DNA from 3 places in the Enterobacter hormaechei subsp. xiangfangensis genome. Region 2 is predicted to be linked to each of the others. Evidence: predicted binding sites of a transcription regulator. Region 2 holds the regulator's gene; each other region holds the start of a gene.
The links. The regulator CRP, encoded in region 2, controls carbon source genes, mostly activating them, when cyclic AMP is high. The targets are predictions, from matches to a motif close to ATGTGANNNNNNTCACAT.
Positions count from the first base shown of each region.

Region 1 (2,271 bases), 640 kb from region 2:
CTCAAACTGCTCGCTAAGACGCTGCTCGCTGTTGATCATCTGACGGATTTTGTCTTCGGCGTGCAGTTGGGTGGACTCAAGACGGGTGGTCACTTCACGGAGATCGGCCTCCAGCGAGGTATTGATATCACGCAGATTGCGCAGTTCGTTATTGAGCAGTTCGCACTCGTCGCGCCAGTGGTCACTCAGCGCAAGCTGTTGTTTCGTTGCGCTGAGTTCGGCGACGATCTCTTCGCGCTCTGCCAGCTGTTCGGCTTTCTGCTGCGCATGCTGGTAGCCGGAAATGAGCCAGCCAATCCCCACGCTCACCAGCGCAACTACCGCATAAACCAGGATTGAGATATCCACAATGCCCCCTGCATCCACGTCTAACCCGCACAAAATAGAATTGTGCTGTATGAACGTCCAGTTTGAAAGGGTTTTCCTGCGAGGCGTTACGCAAAAAGAAAAGGCCGAGCATGTCGGCCTTTTAGCACTGAAGAGAGAATTAGATCAGGCGGCGCGCCGCTTCAACCACGATTTTCACCGCATGGCTTTCAGTCTGCTTCATGGTTTCAGCGTTCGGGATCTCCTGTTGGGTACGGTTGACGATAACGCCCGCCACCATACCGGCACGCAGACCCTGGCTCGCGCACATGGTCAGCAGCGTCGCAGATTCCATTTCGTAGTTCATGACGCCCATCGACTGCCACTCTTCCATGGAGCCTTTGAAACGGCTCACCACGCGACCAGAGAAGGTGTCGTAACGCTCCTGGCCCGGGTAGAAGGTATCGGAAGAGGCAGTTACGCCCACGTGGGTGGTGGCGCCCACGGATTTCGCGGCTTCAACCAGCGCGGTGGTGCATTCGAAATCAGCCACTGCCGGGAATTCCATCGGTGCAAAGTGCAGGCTTGCCCCGTCCAGACGCACGGATGCGGTGGTAACCAGCACGTCGCCCACGTTGATGTGCGGCTGAATGGCGCCTGTGGTGCCGATGCGCAGGAAAGTACGAATGCCCAGCTGCGCCAGCTCTTCAACGGCGATAGAGGTAGACGGGCCACCAATACCGGTAGAGCACACGATCACCGCTTTACCGTCCAGCTCTGCGCGCCAGGTGGTGAATTCGCGATGCGCTGCCAGCTTAACCGGCTTATCCATCAGCGCGGCGATCTTTTCCACACGCTCTGGATCGCCAGGGACGATAGCAAGCGTAGCCCCTTGTAAATCGTTTTTAGTGAGGCCGAGATGAAAAACATCAGACTTAGACATAGGTGACTCCTCTGTGGGTCGGTTTGTCAGAAGAAGTAAAACGGTACTTTACAGAAGCAATGTGCATTATTTCGTGACACACCTCACCATGAATGAAAATGATTGCAGCTAATTTCCATAAAACAGTGATTCACATCACATTAACAAGTTATATCGCCGGGTGCTGCACAAAAGATAGACGCTATAAGGCACTGTGGGTTGTTAACCTGGTGTCTATATTTATCTTTGCGCTAATCCATTCATTGGTACGGAGAATGCCATGACTGAAAAAATCGGTTTTGCACCTGCTGCGGCCCCGCACGCTTCAACCATCGTCTCAACCCCTGAAGAAGCCATTACCGCAGGCGAGACCTCCATTCCCTCCCAGGGAGAGAACATGCCAGCGTACCACGCGCGGCCAAAATCTGCCGATGGCCCGCTGCCCATCGTGATCGTGGTGCAGGAAATATTTGGCGTTCATGAACATATTCGCGACCTCTGCCGCCGTCTGGCGCTGGAAGGTTACCTGGCCGTTGCGCCGGAACTCTATTTCCGTCAGGGCGATCCGAATGATTACAGCGACATCCCGACGCTGTTCAGCAACCTGGTCAGCAAAGTGCCGGACGCGCAGGTACTGGCCGATCTCGACCACGTTGCCAGTTGGGCGGCGCGCAACGGTGGCGACCCGCACCGTCTGATGGTGACCGGCTTCTGTTGGGGTGGACGCATTAGCTGGCTGTATGCCGCGCACAATCCGCAGTTGAAAGCGGCCGTGGCCTGGTACGGCAAACTGGTGGGCGAAAAGACGCTGAACTCGCCGAAACATCCGGTTGATATCGCCACCGATTTAAATGCCCCGGTGCTAGGGCTGTATGGCGGTCAGGATACCGGCATTCCGCTTGATACCGTCGAGACCATGCGCCACGCGCTGCGGGCGGCAAACGCGAAGGCCGAAATCGTGGTGTACCCGGATGCGGGACACGCGTTTAATGCCGATTATCGTCCGAGCTATCACGCGGAATCCGCGAAAGATGGCTGGCAGA
Region 1 covers NZ_CP017183.1:206,903-209,173, reverse strand. The annotation lists gene rmuC (DNA recombination protein RmuC) at 1-348, opposite strand, end outside; gene udp (uridine phosphorylase) at 488-1,249, opposite strand; gene BFV63_RS01010 (dienelactone hydrolase family protein) at 1,509-2,271, shown strand, end outside.
Region 1: the regulator CRP is predicted to act here: its motif matches at 1,373-1,390, upstream of udp (uridine phosphorylase).

Region 2 (2,271 bases):
CGCGTGCTGACGCGCAATCTTTTCCAGCGCGCCGAGCTGTTTGTCCATGTTAAAGCGCGTCGGGTAGCGGTGATAGAGGATATCGTCAGCCAGCACCCGCAGGCGGGCCGCGACGGTCTGCGCGTTCCAGCGGATCACCGCTTCTGCATGGCTGCGCTCCACCAGCTTTTGCACCTCTTCCGGATTATGAAGGCTGACGGAGATATGCTCCTGCAAATCCAGCCCGACCTGGAAGATTCGCAGCAGCCGCTTGTATTCATGATTTTTGTTGGCGGCAAGCATGTGCAGCTGCTGATAGCACTGGCTGATCAGATCCACCACTTTTTGCTGGCGCGCCAGTAGCGGCGGCAGGGATTTTTCCGGGTCGGTATGTTGAGTGAGCAGGGTGTATTTTGCTTCGCAGTATTCAGCAAGCTGCACGTAGAGCAGGCTCAGGGATTCGCGCAGCGGCTGTTCCCGCCACAGCCAGAACCAGAACCAGTTAAACAGCCCGTACCACAGCGTGCCGAGGGCGTAGATTAGCAATGGCTCCCACACCGGCATGTTGCCTGCAAGGCTTAAGGTGAAGATGGCGGCAATCAGCGACGCGGGAAGCAGGCGGGCGTGTAGCGAGCTGATTTCGGCGGTGACGCCGAGCGTCATCGCCAGCACGGTCAGGATCAGAGGCAGAGGAATGTCGCGGGCCAGTAAGAGCTGTACGGCAAGGCTACAGCCGGCAAACAGGCAGCCGCCAATAATCAGACGTTTAAAAAAGCGTTTATGCGGCGTATCCAGACCGGCAATGTTGCAGCAGGCGGGCACGAGGGAAAACAGCAGGCCTTGCTGAAGATGTCCGAGGATCAGGCCCACGGCCACGGGAAGACACAACACCAGCGTTTGTCGCAGTGCGTAGTTAACTTCCGGGTGATAGATCAGCCTGCGCCACATGAGGAGTAGAGACAAAAACGGCGTGCCACCCTGCGGCGGCACGCCGTTTGACCGGAATTAACGGGTCCCGTAAACCACGATGGTTTTACCGTGGGCGGAGATCAGGTTCTGATCTTCCAGCATCTTCAGGATACGGCCCACTGTTTCACGGGAGCAGCCGACGATCTGACCGATTTCCTGGCGGGTAATTTTAATTTGCATACCGTCAGGGTGGGTCATGGCGTCTGGCTGTTTCGCCAGGTTCAACAGCGTCTGCGCGATACGACCGGTTACGTCCAGGAAGGCGAGGTTACCCACCTTCTCAGAGGTCACTTGCAGACGGCGTGCCATCTGGGAAGAGAGACGCATCAGGATGTCAGGGTTGACCTGAATCAGCTGACGGAATTTCTTATAAGAAATTTCAGCCACTTCACATGCTGTTTTTGCACGAACCCAGGCGCTACGTTCCTGGCCTTCTTCAAACAGGCCCAGTTCACCGATAAAATCGCCCTGGTTCAGATAAGAAAGGATCATCTCTTTCCCTTCTTCATCTTTGATCAGCACGGCCACCGAGCCTTTAACGATGTAATACAACGTTTCCGCTTTTTCACCCTGGTGAATCAGCGTGCTCTTTGATGGGTACTTATGAATGTGGCAATGAGACAAGAACCATTCGAGAGTCGGGTCTGTTTGCGGTTTGCCAAGCACCATGCGCTGTTATCCTCTGTTATAAGCTGTCACCAGAGTCATAAGATGCATCCGGACTCTGGGGTTGCAATCGAATTCTTACCCATACCTGGGAAGTCGGCTGTCGTAACGTTTCGCAGCCAGTAAAGTTTGATGTCCTCTGCATACATGTGTAACGTCAATGTATTACTGTAGCATCCAGAGTGTTTTAGCATAGCTTTCGCCGCGTGTCTCCTGGTGTCTCGCTTCAGCATGACGCAGGTCGCCTTCCGTTGCGAGAAATGTAACGTACACGTAATCTGTCATAAAAAATGCAACGTTGGAGTGAGTGAATATGCAAGCGCGTGTGAAATGGGTTGAAGGGTTAACGTTCCTGGGCGAGTCTGCTTCCGGGCACCAGGTTTTGATGGATGGCAACTCCGGCGATAAAGCGCCAAGCCCGATGGAGATGGTGCTGATGGCGGCGGGCGGATGCAGCGCGATCGACGTGGTGTCGATCCTGCAAAAAGGCCGTCATGACGTGACCGATTGTGAAGTGAAGCTGACGTCAGAACGTCGCGAAGAGGCGCCACGCCTGTTCACGCATATTAATCTGCACTTTATCGTCACTGGCAAAGAACTGAAGGATGCGGCGGTCTCGCGTGCGGTTGACCTGTCTGCGGAGAAATACTGCTCTGT
Region 2 covers NZ_CP017183.1:4,231,444-4,233,714, reverse strand. The annotation lists gene BFV63_RS20320 (YccS/YhfK family putative transporter) at 1-927, opposite strand, end outside; gene crp (cAMP-activated global transcriptional regulator CRP) at 985-1,617, opposite strand; gene BFV63_RS20310 (OsmC family protein) at 1,928-2,271, shown strand, end outside.

Region 3 (2,271 bases), 2.3 Mb from region 2:
GCAGGAACTGAGCCTGTTCAAATCGCTTGGCTATGATCTGACCAAAGATACCTATGTGAAATACAACGATATCGTCCGCAAGCTGCTGAACGATCCGCAAAAACGCTTTACCGAGCACTGGGACGAACAGGCGAAGGTGCCGTGGCTGTCGGTGAAATCCGCCGACGGGAAGGCGCTGTTTGCGATTTCCTATGAGAACCCGCGCTCCGTGGCGATCAAAGCGGATTACATCAAGGAGAAAGGACTTGCCGGCGCCATGTTCTGGGAGTATGGGGCTGACGACGAAAACCAGCTCGCGAAACAGCTGGCGGAGTCGCTTGGGATCCCGCATCAGTAGTAAGACAATCAAGCCCTCTCCCTTTGGGAGAGGGTTGGGTGAGGGCATAAACCCGCACCGTTATTGCATTTTCATCGTCGCAATCGGCTTCGGCGTGATGCCGAAGTCTTCTTTCAACTCGCGCTTGCTTTTCATCACCATCTGACCGTTAGTGTCGATGGTCATGTGCTGGGCGTCGGTATTGTGACGCGCCTGCCACAGCATCACCAGCTGCAAGCTGTTCTCTTTTTGCTCAGGTGTGAGCGCCACACCGTCCGGCCATTTTCCCAACTCAACGGCCGTCACCAGACGCTGATAAACCTCCGGGGTCATACCTGCAATCATGTCATCAATATTCATGATCTCTCCCTTTCAAAGGAATAATTTGCTGAATCGTTTTTTCAACCCTTGGTCTGGTCGCCGTTTTCATCATCGGTAAAGCTCATGGAAGCCGAATTTACGCAGAAACGCTCCCCCGTCGGCTGCGGGCCATCCGGGAAGACATGCCCGAGATGGGCGTCGCAGTTCCCGCAACGAATTTCGGTGCGCACCATGCCGTGCGAGGTGTCCGTCAGGTAGCGGATCGCATCATCGCTGACAGGCTCGTAAAAACTCGGCCAGCCGCAGCCAGAATCGTACTTCGTCTGGGAGTTAAACAGCGGTGCATCACACACCAGGCAGTGGTAGACGCCTTCCCGTTTATTGTGCAGCAAACGCCCGGAAAACGGCGGTTCTGTGCCGTGATTTTGCGTCACGTAAAACTGCATCTCTGTAAGGTTTTTTTTCAAATCGTCGGGGTTACGTTGGTTCGACATATGCTTACATCTCGCTGTTGAAACAGACATCTTTTAACCCAGATTCTAACAAAACATTAACACCCGCGCGTGCACTTTTGTTCTAAACTTATGTGTCGCGAAAAGGCGGTCAGGCAATTGTGATCAATTTCACATTTTAATCCTGCGAGGCCTTTAAAATTCCGGGCGCAGCCCCCATGTGGTTGCTAGCTCAAAGGGAAAGTGAGGCGAGTCAGTCGCACAAACGTTAGTCACAGGATTGATTTGTCGCAATGATTGACACGATTCCGCTTGACGCTGCGTAAGGTTTTTGTAATTTTACAGGCAACCTTTTATTCACTAACAAATAGCTGGTGGAATATATGACTATCAAAGTAGGTATCAACGGTTTTGGCCGTATCGGCCGTATTGTTTTCCGTGCTGCTCAGAAACGTTCTGACATCGAAATCGTTGGTATCAACGATCTCCTGGACGCTGAATACATGGCGTACATGCTGAAGTACGACTCAACTCACGGTCGTTTCGACGGCACCGTTGAAGTGAAAGACGGCCACCTGGTTGTTAACGGCAAAACCATCCGCGTTACTGCTGAGAAAGACCCAGCTAACCTGAAATGGAACGAAATCGGTGTTGACGTTGTAGCTGAAGCTACCGGTATCTTCCTGACCGACGAAACTGCACGTAAACACATCACTGCGGGTGCGAAGAAAGTTGTTCTGACTGGTCCTTCCAAAGACAACACCCCAATGTTCGTTCGCGGTGCAAACTTTGAAACTTACGCTGGCCAGGATATCGTTTCCAACGCATCCTGCACCACCAACTGCCTGGCACCGCTGGCTAAAGTTATCAACGACAACTTCGGCATCATCGAAGGTCTGATGACTACCGTTCACGCAACCACCGCTACTCAGAAAACCGTTGATGGCCCGTCTCACAAAGACTGGCGCGGCGGCCGTGGCGCGGCTCAGAACATCATCCCATCTTCTACCGGTGCTGCTAAAGCAGTAGGTAAAGTACTGCCAGAACTGAATGGCAAACTGACTGGTATGGCGTTCCGCGTTCCAACTCCTAACGTATCCGTTGTTGACCTGACCGTTCGTCTGGAAAAAGCTGCTTCTTATGAAGAAATTAAGAAAGCAATCAAAGCTGCTTCCGAAGGCC
Region 3 covers NZ_CP017183.1:1,863,464-1,865,734, reverse strand. The annotation lists gene chiD (chitinase ChiD) at 1-337, shown strand, start outside; gene BFV63_RS08940 (YeaC family protein) at 398-676, opposite strand; gene msrB (peptide-methionine (R)-S-oxide reductase MsrB) at 718-1,131, opposite strand; gene gapA (glyceraldehyde-3-phosphate dehydrogenase) at 1,473-2,271, shown strand, end outside.
Region 3: the regulator CRP is predicted to act here: its motif matches at 1,249-1,266, upstream of msrB (peptide-methionine (R)-S-oxide reductase MsrB).